2 regions of the Shewanella sp. SW32 genome follow, and region 2 is predicted to be linked to the other one. Evidence: predicted binding sites of a transcription regulator. Region 2 holds the regulator's gene; the other holds the start of a gene.
The links. Region 2 encodes LexA, which represses DNA repair genes until DNA is damaged. Its sites were predicted from a motif close to TACTGTATNNNNATACAGTA; they were not measured.
Positions count from the first base shown of each region.

Region 1: dinG (ATP-dependent DNA helicase DinG) is a predicted target of LexA. The motif match lies at 2,134-2,153, and genes of this name have one in related genera.

Region 1 covers NZ_JAKKSJ010000013.1:76,585-84,138, reverse strand. The annotation lists gene L5M28_RS09750 (sulfite exporter TauE/SafE family protein) at 1-28, opposite strand, end outside; gene dinG (ATP-dependent DNA helicase DinG) at 38-2,110, opposite strand; gene L5M28_RS09740 (DNA polymerase II) at 2,248-4,695, shown strand; gene L5M28_RS09735 (porin) at 4,918-6,129, shown strand; gene L5M28_RS09730 (TonB-dependent receptor) at 6,399-7,554, shown strand, end outside.
Region 2 covers NZ_JAKKSJ010000034.1:45,686-53,239, forward strand. The annotation lists gene coxB (cytochrome c oxidase subunit II) at 1-1,186, opposite strand, end outside; gene L5M28_RS18490 (cell division inhibitor SulA) at 1,590-2,102, opposite strand; gene lexA (transcriptional repressor LexA) at 2,099-2,719, opposite strand; gene plsB (glycerol-3-phosphate 1-O-acyltransferase PlsB) at 2,880-5,303, shown strand; gene mtr (tryptophan permease) at 5,303-6,559, shown strand; gene L5M28_RS18510 (VOC family protein) at 6,708-7,481, shown strand.

The DNA.
Region 1 (7,554 bases), on a different contig from region 2:
AATGACTGGGCTCGAGTAACAACTCCAAATTTTAATCCTACTCTATAACACGTCTAAAGGGCGGTAAGGCATCCAGTAAGGACTTGCCATAGCGTTTAGTGACTAACCGCCTATCTAAAATGGTCACTCGGCCATAATCTTGCTCTTTACGCAGTAATCTACCACAACTTTGAATAAGCTTACGTGAAGCATCTGGGATCGTCAGTTGTAAGAAGGGATTACCGCCTTTGACTTTGACATATTCTGCATGCGCTTGCTCAACGGGCGAGGTTGGTACGGCAAAGGGCAGTTTAGTGACGATCAAGTTAGTCAGATAATCACCGGGCAAGTCGAGACCTTCAGAAAAACTGCCGGTGCCAAACAAGATGCTTGGTTCGCCTTTATCGCATTTAGCTTTATGATTTTCTAACAATTGTTGCCGTGGCGCATTGCCTTGGATAAGTAGCTCAGTGGTGAGTTTACCTTCAAGTAATTCAACCACTTTTTCCATCTGCCAGTAGGAGGCGAATAGCACTAAGGTTGCCATTTCACCTTCAATAAGGGTGATGATTTGTTCGGCAAGTTCAGCCGTATAGGCATCATCCGTCGGCTCAGTGCGCATTTTGGGTAAATAAAGAGTCGCATTATTGGGGTAATCGAAGGGCGACTGTAAGGCTAAATAACGACTGCCATCGTTGAGTGATAACCCCACCTGATGTACGAAATGGTCGAAGTTATTGAGTGCGCGCAGCGTGGCGCTACATAAGACTACGCCTGCGGCCTTTTGCCACAGCATAGATTCCAGCATAAAACCGACTTCAATCGGCGAGGCGCTAAACAGATAATCCACTTGTTTACCTGTGATGAGTTCGACCCAGCGCGCCATAGGTGCGCCTTTGTGCTTATCTTCCTTGGCCATCATCCTCCACAATTTCTGCAGGTTTTCGAGCCTTTGCAGCATAAATCCGGTTTCGGCTAATAGTGCTTCGGATTGATGTTTAGGAATGTCGCCATCTTTAATCGCCTCTGCCAGCAGTGACAGCATTTTATTAAACTGCTTGAGGGCAAGATTAGAGGTCACTGCAAGGTTTTCAGCCAGAATGAGTAATGAGTCCGGCAGTTTGCCGTGCTCAAAACGCAGACGGTTTTCAGGATTAGCAAAGTGTTTGGTCTGAGTATCGCAATAGTGGGCCACTTGATTGAGCTGGGCGATAAGATCGCCTAAGTGATCCTGCATCGCCTGCGCGGGGGCAATGATATTGTTGCTTTTTATTTGGTTTTGTAACTTAGCGCAGGTTTTACCAATTTTTTCGAGCCAGTCGCAGGCGCCCCTCAGCGTGGCCTGCGCACTGGAGAAATCCCGCGCCACAATGGGTAAGTGATGTGCCTCATCGATAACATAAAACACGTCTTCGGGATTGGGCAAAATCACGCCGCCACCTAGCTCTAAATCGGCGAATAACAAGCTGTGGTTGGCGATGAGTACGTCCCAAGTATCGACATCTTCGCGGGCTTTATGGAACGGGCAATTTCTGTGGCTGGCGACTTGGCGATGACAGCTGTGTTTGTCGCAGGCGATTTGTTGCCACAGGTGATCGGGCAGCGGCACGGCTAAGGTGTCGATTTCGCCGTTCCAGCGACCTTCGTTATAGTCTTTTAACAGGCCGTGCATCATAGCCACTTGGCTATTGTCTGGTTTAGTTTGCCACATGGCCATTTGTGTACTGTTGTCGTCACCGATGAGCATCGCCAGTTTCGATAGACACACATAACGTTGTCGACCTTTAACTAAGCCAAAGCGGAAATTTAAGCCGGATTGCTCAAGGAAGAAGGGCAAGTCTTTATGCAGTAATTGCTCCTGCAAAGCGACGGTTGCGGTAGCGATGCAGACCTTTTTCTTGCTTGCTAATGCCAGTGGAATGGTACCGAGGATATAAGACAATGATTTACCGATCCCAGTGCCTGCTTCGACCACAATTATGCGCCTATCTTTATCATAGTCGCCGGCGAGGGTCTTAGAGATTTCCGCCACCATATAGTTTTGTTCGCGGCGCGGCCTAAAATTAGGCAAGGCGGTAGCAATATCCTTATAGATGGCGCGGATCTGGGTTTTTACATTGTCAGGTAACATGCGTCACTACTTTATCGAATTAATGCTGTACATAATAACAGTGATTGCATAGCCTAAGAAACTTTTCTGCCATTTGGCGGCATTTAAATTGAGAAACCATCTAAATTGACTAGCTATGCGATTTGGGAACCCATGCGATGAAGTCAGAGGCTACCGCGGCCGTTAGTGTACAAGGTCGAGTCTTAACACGCCATGCGATTCATCGTCATGGGAGTTTAGTGTTGCAGTATTATCTGGCTACCGCCCAAGGCCCTGTGCTGGTGGAAGTGCAAGGCACTGAACACATTTGTTTTTGTCATCAAACTGATGTCACGGCTTTGCAGTTGCAAACTCCGGGTCAAGCATTGCGGTTTGTACCGTTAGCGCTCAAAAGCTTTAAAGGCGGCGCAGTCAGTGGTGTTTATGCTAAATCGAGCAACAGCTTACGTACCTTACAGCGCATCGCTAAAGATGCCGACATCCCCTTATTTGAAGCCGACATTCGCCCTGAACAGCGTTATTTAATCGAGCGGTTTGTGGCACTGGATGTGGCGTTTTTAGGGCATTTCTCTGCGCCGAGTAACATACACGCGCCGACTAGCGACAGTTTTGAGGCTAATTCGCTGCCTGTGTTTATCGCCGAGCGTGCTAAGAGTATTGCCCCTTTAACGGCTGTACATTTGCGCTGTATCTCACTGGATTTTGAATGTAGCTTTGAGGGTTTACTCTATTCGGTTGCACTATATGGTCAAGATAGTGGCCGAGACGGTGAGCAAGATAGCCTCAAGCAGACTTATGAAAAAGTGATTATGGTGGGTGAGGCTGAATCAAACTCTCCCGAATATATTGAATGGGTGGCCGATGAAGCTGCACTCATTCATCGATTAATCGCATGGTTCCATGAGTTTGATCCTGACTTTGTCATAGGTTGGTCAGTGGTGAGTTTTGACCTCGCGCTATTGTCACGCCGTGCATTATTACACCGTATTCCGCTCACCATTGGCCGCGGAGGGGCAAAGCTTGAGTGGAAAGTCGATAATAAATTTCGGCCAGAAACCTTAGTTTTACCGGGCCGTGTGGTACTCGATGGTATCGATTGGCTCAAAGCCGCTTTCTATCATTTTGAGCGGTTCTCGTTAGAATTTGTGTCACGGAAATTATTGGGTGAAGGCAAGGCCATTCATAACGTGGATAATCGCGTTGAAGAAATTGATCAGCTGTTTAAGACCGATAAACAAGCCTTAGCGCATTACAATCTTACCGATAGCCGCCTAGTGTGGGGTATTTTTACTCACACTCAATTATGGGAGTTCGCCCTCGCGCGAGCTGAACTAACAGGTTTAGAGTTGGGGCGGGTTGGGGCTTCGGTGGCGGCATTTAATCATTTGTATTTACCGCATCTACATCGAGCAGGTTACGTCGCTCCCGATGCTCCTGCGAGTGATGGGATCGAAAGCCCCGGTGGCTATGTGATGGATTCTGTACCGGGACTTTATAAGCATATTTTAGTGTTCGATTTTAAAAGTCTATATCCCTCCATTATTCGTACTTTTTTGATTGACCCTAAGGGATTAATTGAAGGTTTGCAATTGCCCGAGTCTGACTGTGTTACGGGGTTTCTCGGTGGGCGTTTTAGTCGGCAACAGCCCATTTTACCTAAGCTTATCCAAACATTATCTGAGCAGCGCGAAAAGGCCAAAAGTGAGCACAATGCGCCTTTATCCCAAGCGATAAAAATTATCATGAACTCGTTGTATGGGGTTTTAGGTTCTCAAGGTTGTGTTTTCCACGATGCAAAGTTAGCAAGTTCGATCACTATGCGTGGTCATCAAATCATGAAACAAACCCGCGCATGGATAGAAGAGATGGGCTATCAAGTGATTTACGGCGATACTGATTCGACCTTTGTCTGGCTTGGCAGCGAGCCTGATCTCTCAGACATTAACGCCTTAGGTAACACTCTGGCGCGGGAAATTAATGCTAAGTGGCAAGCTAAGATCGCTGAAGATCATCAAGTTGAGAGTTTTCTCGAGTTACAGTTTGAACGCCACTATGAGCAGTTTTTTATGCCGACGTTAAGGGGGTCGTTAGAAGGCAGTAAAAAACGTTATGTTGGCGCGTGGCGCAATGCGAGCGATGAACTTGAGCTTACTTTTAAAGGTATGGAGCAAGTGCGCAGTGATTGGAGCCCTTTAGCGCGCAAAGTTCAAGAGTCACTCTATGAACGGATGTTTAACCAAAGGGATATCCGTGTTTATTTGGCCAGTGTGTTTGAAAAGCTGCTTGATGGTGAGTTGGACGATGATTTGGTATTTCGCAAACGTATGCGACGCAATATTGAAGATTACACGGCTAAATCTTCTCCCCATGTTAAAGTCGCTCAACAATTATGCGACTTAACAGGAGATGCCTCTTTTGGCAAGCGTGGGGCGCAGATTGATTATCTGATTACTGTAAATGGACCGGAACCCTTACTGTACAGAACGTCACCAATTGATTACCAATACTACATTGATAAGCAAATTGGCCCTATTGCCGAGCCTGTTTTTTCGATAATGAAACTAAACTACATGGATATTGCATCAAAGCAGTTGCTGTTAATATAGTGTTTTTAATGTTCTTTATGTGTTGCGCAGGGTGGCGAATGTAGCGTTTTAACCTGTTTTGTAGAGGTTAACTGGTTTGTTTTTGTGATGTTAATCGACATATTCTTTAGGTTTAGCTTTGAGGGAATATTGAAAGTTTGCTACCCTTTAAGAGGAAATTGTAAGGAAATATAACAACGGAATGACGTTGACAGAACATAAACAAAAAAGGTTAAGCACCAAATGAACAAGACGTTAGTAGCAACTGCGCTTGCAGCAATTTTTTTAGTTCCATCAGTCTCAGCTATCGAGATCTATAAAGATAATAAAAATGCCGTAGAAATCGGTGGTTTTATTGATGCACGCGTGATCAACACTCAAGGGGAAACAGAGGTTGTTAACGGCGCATCTCGCATTAATTTTGGTTTTAATCGTGAGTTGACTGACGGTTGGAAAGCATTTGCTAAGTTGGAATGGGGTGTGAACCCTGTAGGTAGTAGCGACATCGTCTATAACAATCGCTTCGAATCTGTTCAAGAAGAGTTCTTTTATAACCGTTTAGGTTACGCTGGTCTGTCCCATGACACTTATGGAACACTGACGATTGGTAAGCAGTGGGGCGCTTGGTACGATGTCGTTTACAACACTAACTACGGTTTTGTGTGGGACGGTAACACTGCAGGTGTTTACACTTATAATAAAGATGATGGCGCGGTAAACGGTGTTGGTCGTGGTGATAAAACAGTTCAATATCGCAATGCATTTGGCGATGTAAGCTTTGCAGTTCAAGCACAGTTGAAAAACAGCAGCTTCTATACCTGTGATACAACGGATGATATTTCACAAGCTCAGTGTCAAACGAACTGGGAAAGCGGTGATAAAGCGGCTCAACAAGTAGAATACAATTATACTTATGGTGGCGCGCTGACCTATAAAGCCACTGATATGCTGACCTTAACTGCGGGTGTTAACCGCGGTGAGTTTGATGTGAGTTTTGGTAATGGCGAACAAACCACTGCGGTTGATCTTATCTACGGTGCGGGTATCACTTGGGGTAACTTCGATAGCAATGGCTTATACGCTGCTGCAAACGTTAACAGACAAGAAAATCATGACACAGACAATATTGGTCGTTTGATTAAAGACGCCTATGGTATTGAAAGTTTAGTTTCTTACAAGTTTGACAATGGATTACGCCCATTCATTTCTTACAACGTGCTTGATGCCGGTAAAGACTACGTCATTCAACCTAACTTTAATGCCGATCCTAACGATGAGTTCAAACGTCAGTTTGTCGTAGTTGGTTTGCATTTTGTATGGGACCCAAACACAGTGCTTTACGTAGAAGCACGTAAAGATTACAGCGATTTTACCAGTGCAGATAAAGAACAAGAAGCTAGAATGGCGCTTTCTGAATCTGACGGCGTTGCCATTGGTATCCGTTACACACTTTAAGTTTCCAGTTTCTATATAGTAGAAACCACTGTTTTAACAAAAAGCCAGTCAGCAATGACTGGCTTTTTGTTTTTAACGATAAGTCAATTTGTAATAAAAAAACATTGTGTATTTTTTGTTTGTATTTAGTTATCTTTTTGTTGATTAAATGTCTCTCATATGATTTTATGCTTCCGCAGCACTTCGGAATGTTTAAGGTGCCCTTGTTTAAAACTGCTTATTAAATAAGCAAATTATAATAAAAACATGATTTTCCCGGGAGATTGACAATGCATAAAAAAAACTTGATAGCAAAATCTGTGCGCTTTGCACTGATTAGCGGTGTGACTGCTACGGTATTAAATGTACCTTTTACATTTGCAGATGATAAAGATGGAGCAAAAGTTGAGCGTATAGCTGTAACTGGTTCGCGAATTAAACGCGCAGATATGGAAACTGCTAGTCCTGTTAGCGTGATTGATGCTTCAGCCATTATTTCCTCTGGTGCAATATCGATTGATGATGTTTTGCAGAAAATGACTTCGGCTGGCGGTGCTATGACTAATGCTGGCATAAATAATGGTTCTGGTGGTAATTCTCGCATAAACCTCAGAGGATTAGGCACTAACCGTACTCTAGTTTTGGTTAATGGTCGTCGAATGATTGCTTCTGGTACAGGAGCTGCTTCTACTGTGGACCTTAATACGATTCCAGTTTCTATGATCCAAAGAGTTGAAGTACTTAAAGATGGTGCTTCTGCGGTTTATGGTACAGATGCTATTGCTGGTGTGGTTAACGTAATTTTGAAAAGAGACTTTGAAGGTTTTGAAGTTAACGCCCAAACTGGCATTTCTGGAGAAGGTGATGCTGACGAGTCTACGATTGATATGACTTTGGGTAACACCTTTGATAAAGGCAATGTCGTTATAGGCGCACAGTATACAAAGCGTGGCGAGGCAAGCCAAGCTGACCGTGATTTTTCTGATTGCCCTGTAACAGAAACTAAGCCTGATGCAAGTGGTAAAATTAGCTTGTTTTGCGGTGGTAGTGGTTATTCTCAAGGTGGTCATATTTGGGGCGATACTGCAGATCTAAGTGGTAGAGGTGGTACTTACCATGATTATGTTACTGCAAATGATGCATATAACTATGCGAAAGATAGTTATCTATCGACGCCAATGGAACGCTTGAATCTCACGGCAGCTGGAACCTATGAGTTGACAGATACAACTCGTTTCTTTACTGAGGCTATGTATTCAAAGCGTTGGTCAAATCAACAAATGGCTCCTCAACCAATTTGGAACAGCGATGCATGGGTTTATAATCCTATTTCAGCTGGTGGTTGGATGACCGATGACCTGCTGCCATGGGTTAAGCCTGGAGAAGAACTCTCTTATGGTCGTCGCATGGTTGAGTCCGGTACCCGTGACTTTAGTCAAGTTGTAG
Region 2 (7,554 bases):
CTGTTGCAGGTGCGGGTGTTGGGGTTGTACTGCTTGGTACCGCGGCGGATGTTTGTGCAGAACTGCCGTTCATGTACTCGTTGACGTCTTTGGCTTGCACTGCATCGCCAGTATTATTGCCCCAAGCATTACGCTCGTAGGTAGTCACTGCCGCGATTTCTTGTGCAGTCAATTGCTTACTAAACGCTTGCATGGCTGTACCCGTTTTACCGTTGAGCACAATTTCAAGGTGAGCGCTGAGTGGTCCTGTTGCAATCGGGCTACCTTTAAGGTGCGGAAATACGCCTTGCAACCCTTCGCCATTGGGCTGGTGGCAGGCTGCGCAGTGCCCGAGGTAAACTTGTTCGCCTAGAGTCATCAACTCTTCTTTACTTAGGATTTGTGATAAAGCGGCTTGAGCGGCTTCAGCCGCAGCACCTGCGGCTTGTTTCTGCTCTGTTACCCAAGCCTCAAACTCGGCTTCGGGTAACGCTTGTACTACGATAGGCATAAAACCATGGTCTTTACCGCAGAGCTCGGCGCATTGACCACGGTAAATGCCGGGTTTGTCGATGCGAGTCCAAGCTTCATTGATAAATCCTGGATTGGCATCTTTCTTAATGGCAAAGGCGGGTACCCACCAAGAATGGATGACATCCTCTGAAGTCATCAGAAAGCGGATTTTGCGGTTTATCGGTAGAACGAGCGGTTTATCGACTTCCAATAGATAGTTTTCACCCTTGGTTTCGGTGCCTTCGATTTGTGCTCTGGGTGTTGTCAGTATGCTATAAAAATCAATATCTTGATCGAAATAGCTGTAATGCCATTTCCATTGGGACCCCGTAACTTTTACGGTGAGATCGGCGTTGCTGGGATCTTCCATTGCGATTAAAGTTTTTGTCGCTGGAATCGCCATTAAGATCAAAATGATAAATGGCAGAATCGTCCAAGCGATTTCAACTTTAGTGCTTTCGTGAAAGTGGGACGCGACAGCGCCTTTGGATTTTCTGTGGTTGATCATGGCGTAAATCATGACGCCAAAGACCACTAGGCCTATTGCGCAGCAGATATACAAGATGGTCATGTGCAAGTGATAAACCTTGCCACTGATCTCGGTCACGCCAGGGGTCATGTTGAACCGCATGTCCGCGGCGGTCAACGGTGGTGCGAAAAGCACCACGAGTAAACAATACAACAATTGCTTCACAAGACTTCTCCTCTGCCAATTGCGAATAGCAACTACAAAGAAGAGCAACACAGTAAGTCTCAACTCTATGCAAACTCTTCAGTTCCCAAAAAAGCTTTTTTGACTTCAACGTGCGTTGGCGGCTGTTACTTTTAATCAAGTATTGTTACTGCTGGTAATTAGCCACGCTGGCACATACTGCTGAAATAAATCTGTTCTCTATTTTTAGTGGCGCTTCGAGTTCGATAAATACTCGATTCATTGACCACGGTGGGTGATATATCATCACCAACTTAACCAACCATACTTGCTGTTTAAATATTGATCAAGATCACTTATTTATCTAATTATCTGAAAAATTGCCAAAAAAAAGCCTCACATTCATAGGTGAGGCGGCTTTCAAGGTAAAAAATTAAATGAATATTTAGTGTACAGCGCTAAAAAAAGATTGCTGACCGAAGAGATTGCCTTGCTCAATACGTACGTCTGCATGTAAGTGACTGTTTACGTCTTCAAGCACTATGCCCATAGCTCTGGCACTTTTAGCCACGATTTGTAGGCGTCGATTATCCCGCGCATCCAATGATTGAGTCCAAGTAATGACTGCACTGGACGTACCACTTGTCAGGGCTTTTTCCATCGCCCACAGGGTTTCGACTTCATCTTTAGCATGTACCAGCAAAACTCTATCCATACGCACACCTGCGCTGGCGAGCATTTGCTTGTAGCCAATACTTGGAGGGTTGATGAGCACTAACCAACGGCCCTGTTGGCTTAACTGAGCGAGTTGTGCACTCAGATGAATTAATTCGTGGCGACCTTGAGTCTTGGTTGGCATACAGGCGATAGGCGCATGGTGCCAGTCATAGTCGGCATCACGGACTTCATCGAGCCACAAGCCCGGATGGCGGGGGGCATTGCCAAGTAGTTTATTCATAGCCAATCTCCATTACGGATCACACCGACGGCGAGTCCTTCAATTGTTAAACTTTGGAAGCCTAAATCCACTTTAATCGGGGAGTAATCTTCATTTTCGGCATGTAGATAGACTACATTACCTTTTTTTTCGAAACGTTTAACAGTGACATCGTCATCGACTCTAGCGACAACCACTTGACCATTTCTAGCTTGTTCTACTTTATGAACTGCCAGCAAATCACCTTCGAGAATGCCGATATTTTTCATGCTGTCGCCTTTTACTCGCAGTAAAAAATCGGCGGCGGGATGGAACATGCTTGGGTCGACTTGGTAGTACTGTTCAACATGTTCTTGGGCGAGGATAGGTTCACCCGCGGCCACTTGGCCGATGAGCGGTAAACCTGTTTCAGTCAAATCTTCGATTTCCGCAGGCAGACGAATGCCCCGAGATGTGCCTGGCATGATCTCAATGCAGCCCTTTTTCGCCAACGCTTTAAGGTGTTCTTCAGCCGCATTGGCGCTCTTAAAACCTAAACGGGTTGCGATTTCTGCCCGAGTGGGTGGCATGCCAGTATCGGCAATATTTCGTTTAATTAGCTCTAAAATTTCAGCTTGGCGTGGCGTCAAAGGTCTCATGGTGTTTCCTGTTTTTCTATACAGTTACTGTTAGTATATACAGTATTATTTGCAGCGCAAGTATTAACCACTTTTTAGCTATGTTGGAGAGAATTAGCGAATATTGCCCATAGTCTGGTATTCTATCGGGCTAGTAAACGCACTTAATTGCATAAGAATAATGCCTAAACACGACTCTCTTTGGTTGAAATCATTACGTTGGATCCAAAAACACTTAGTGCACACTATTGTGGTGCCTCAGGATCCCTTTGCCGATCTGAATCTGGATGCTTCCAGACCCCTTGTTTATGTGATGAAAACAGAATCCCTCAGTGACATAGCTGCTTTGAGCGAAATAACGGCTAAGTTAGGTTTACCAAGCCCTTATGAGCCTCTAGTGGCTAATGGTGTGACTGCGCCTCGGGTTGTCTGTCTTCAAGGACGTAAGCCACTGTTTGGCGAGCGTGCTGGTAATGAGCCTTTCCTCGAATGCTTTATGCGTTTGTTAGCCGTGCATAAGGAACGTCCTGAATTGGATATTCAACTGGTGCCCGTGAGTTTGTATTGGGGTCGCACGCCAGGGAAAGAAGACGACACTATGAAGGCGGCCGTATTTGAGCGGGAAAACCCGACTTGGCTGCGCAAGTGCTTGATGATTTTGTTCTTAGGTCGACATAACTTCGTGCAGTTTTCGAATGCCGTATCCCTGCGTTACATGGCAGACGAACATGGTACCGACATGGGGATTGCCCATAAGTTAGCACGGGTTGCACGCGTGCATTTCCGTCGTCAACGTAAGGTAATGACAGGGCCTGTGCTGCCAAACCGCCAAGCATTATTTCATTCGCTGCTCAAATCTGAGTCGTTGCGTAAAGCGATTCAAGAAGAAGCGGCCAACAAAAAGATTTCTGAGACCCAAGCGCGCGAGACGGCCATTGAGTATCTCGATGAAATTGCTGCCGATTACTCAGATAGTTTAGTGCGTATTGCTGAGCGTTTCTTAACTTGGCTGTGGAACAAGCTTTACAGCGGGATCAACATTAAAGGCGCCGAGCAAGTTCGGCAGTTGCACCATGATGGCCACGAGATTGTTTATGTGCCTTGCCATCGCAGCCACATGGATTACCTGCTGTTATCGTATATTTTGTATTATCAAGGCATGGTTCCGCCGCACATTGCTGCCGGCATTAACCTCAATTTCTGGCCCGCGGGACCTATGTTCCGTCGCGGTGGTGCCTTCTTCATCCGCCGTAGTTTTAATGGTAACAAGCTGTACACCGCAGTATTTCGTGAGTATTTAGATCAGCTGTTTGCTAAAGGTTATTCAGTGGAATACTTCTCCGAAGGTGGCCGTTCACGTACTGGCCGTCTGTTGGCGCCGAAAACTGGCATGATCGCCATGACGATGAACAGCGTACTGCGCGGTATTGAACGTCCTGTCACACTTGTGCCTGTGTATTTAGGCTATGACCATGTGATGGAAGTGGCGACTTACCATAAAGAGTTAAGCGGTAAGAAAAAGAAAAAAGAATCTGTGTGGCAGGTGTTCGGTGCCATTCGCAAATTAGGTAATTTTGGCCAAGGTTATGTGAATTTTGGCGAGCCTATTACCCTGCAAAATTTCTTAAATGAGCGTGCGCCAAACTGGCGTGCTGAGTTGGCCGATGATCCCGAGCAGAAACCAAGTTGGTTAACGCCAGCGGTAAACGTGCTGGCTAATCGGGTGATGACGCGTATCAATGATGCCGCAGCCGCGAGTTCGGTGACTTTGACCAGCTTAGTTTTGCTGGCGACAGATCAAAACGCCTTAGAACGTAGTCTGCTGGAGCGTCAGCTTGATTTGTATCTGACCCTACTCAAAAAAGTGCCTTACACTTCTTATACATCTGTTGCCGAAGGTGATGGTAAGCATTTAGTGCAGCAAGGTTTAGAGCTGAACAAGTTTGTTGTTAGTGCCGATCCTTTAGGGGAAATAGTGTCTATTGAAGCGAGTCAGGCTGTGTCTATGACTTACTATCGTAACAATATCATTCACTTATTTATCGTGCCGTCATTAATTGCGAGTTGTTTAACCCACAATGAACAGATCCCGCGCCAGCAAGTCGTTTCAATCGTTGCCGATTTTTATCCACTGCTGAAAGCCGAACTCTTCATGGGAATTAAAGACTTACCAGCCTATGTTGAGCAAGTGTTGGATTTCCTGATTGGGCAAGGTTTAGTGGTTGAGACAGATACTTTAGCTGTCGTGCCTGAGCACTCAAGCCAATTATTATTGTTAGCCAGTTCAGTGAGCGAGACTCTGCAACGCTACGCTATTATTTTCAATCTGTTAGCGAACAGACCTAAGATGGAGCGCTCAGAACTTGAGTCTGAGAGCCATTTACTTGCCCAGCGTTTAGGGGCTTTACATGGCATTACCGCGCCTGAGTTCTACGATAAAAAACTCTACGGTACTTTGAGCGTGAAGCTCAAAGAATTGGGATATCTGGCGGATAGTGAAGATAAGTCCAATATCAATCGCATACGAGATCAGGCCAATAGCTTATTACGTCCGTCAGTGAGACAAACGATAGTGGCAAGTGTCACCGCGGAGCACACAGTTTAATGGCAAATCATATGAATGCGGCTAAGCATAAGCCCGCAGGTAAGTCCTTGCTTGGTGGTGCCATGATTATTGCTGGCACGACCGTAGGTGCTGGGATGTTTTCTCTGCCCGTAGTCGGTGCAGGTATGTGGTTTGGCTATTCGATTTTAATGTTATTGGGTATTTGGTTTTGCATGTTGATGTCGGGTTTATTGTTGCTCGAAACCAATTTACATTTCGAACCCGGTGCTAGCTTCGATACCTTAAGCAAGCAAACTCTTGGGCAGTTTTGGCGGATAGTGAACGGCGTTTCTATCGCTTTCGTGTTGTATATTTTGACCTATGCCTATATCAGCGGCGGTGGTTCGATTGTGAATCACAGCTTGCAGGGCATGGGAATTGAGTTACCGCAAAGTGTGGCTGGGCTGGTGTTTGCCATAGTATTGGCGAGCATAGTGTTGATCAGCACTAAGGCTGTGGATCGGATTACCACGATTATGCTCGGCGGTATGATCATTACCTTCTTCCTCGCGATCGGCAATTTATTGATCGAAATTGATGTGACTAAGTTGCTCGAACCCGATGGTAATAACAGCTTTTCACCTTATCTGTGGGCGGCGCTGCCCTTTGGTCTCGCCAGTTTTGGTTACCATGGTAACGTTCCCAGCTTAGTGAAGTATTACGGCAAAGATTCCTCCACCATTATCAAGGCGATTTTCGTCGGCACCTTTATCGCGCTGGTGATTTATGCCTGTTGGTTAGTGGCGACTATGGGCAATATTCCCCGCAGCCAGTTTATCGACATTATTGCCCAAGGCGGCAATATGGGTGTGTTGGTGGGCGCTTTGTCTGAGGTGATGGCGAGTAGCTGGTTAAACAGTATGTTGACCTTGTTTGCCAACTTGGCTGTGGCTTCATCTTTCTTAGGGGTGACCTTAGGTCTGTTCGATTATCTTGCCGATTTGTTTGGTTTTGATGATTCACGCTCTGGCCGAATGAAAACCGCGTTAGTGACCTTTGTGCCGCCAACGATTTTAGGATTACTGTTTCCCGATGGCTTCTTAGTAGCGATTGGCTTTGCGGCATTAGCGGCAACTGTGTGGGCGGTAATCGTCCCGGCGCTGATGGCCTATAAATCGCGGCAGTTGTTCCCCGATAGCACAGGTTTTAGAGTGATAGGCGGTACACCGCTGATTATTCTTGTGGTGTTATTTGGCATAGTCACAGGTGCATGTCATCTGCTCGCGATGGCAAATTTACTGCCGCAATATTCCTAATTTGTTGTGATGATTTAAGCCCTCCATGTGAGGGCTTTTTTGTCTTTAGCGGTTGAGTTTTGTCTTACAGATCTTTTTAACCTGAATACTGGACAGAAATACAAACTCAGGCTTAACTCGAATGATTGTTAAAACAAAGGAGCCGATAATGAAAATGACTCAGTACGCACAAGGACATGCATGTTGGGTTGAACTTGCAAGCCATGATTGGCAGGGAGCTACAGCATTTTACCAAGCGTTATTTGGTTGGAACTCGGTCGAAATGCCGATCCCCGAAGGTCACTTTTCGCTATTTAATTTAGCGGGAGATGACTTAGGCGCCATGTATCAAATCCCTGAGTTAGAAGCACATATTCCCAGCCACTGGCGTATCTACTTTGCCGTCGATGATATCGATGCCAGCATTGCAGCGATTCAAGCGGCGGGCGGCCAAGTGCACATGGGGCCGCATATTGTGGGTGATGCGGGCGTGATGGCGCAGGTGAGCGATCCTGAAGGCGCACGTTTTGCCTTATGGCAAGCGAAGAACCACATAGGTGCTCGCCGTCAGGGTGAACTCAATACCCTTTGCTGGGTTGAGCTGGCTTGCAAAGAGCCGCGTACTGAAGAAGCCTTTTACTGCAAAATCTTCCCTTGGACCAACATGCCAAGTGACATGCCTGACATTGAATACTCAGAATGGCAGCTTGATGGTCAATCCATCGGCGGTATGATGACGATAATGCCCGAATGGGGTGATATTTCTCCCCATTGGTTGCTCTATTTTGTGGTGGCGGATTGCGATGCGTTTGCTGAGAAGGCCCAAGTCTTAGGTGCACAAGTGTGCATTCCGCCTAGTGATATCCCTGATGTGGGACGATTTTCTGTCATTGCTGACGCCCAAGGCGCTACCTTTGCGGTGATCAAGCTTAATCAAATGTGACTGCCATATTAAGGACTGTCATTAAGGTTAAAAACGGCGACGCTAAATCGCCGTTTTTATTTGTCTAACTATT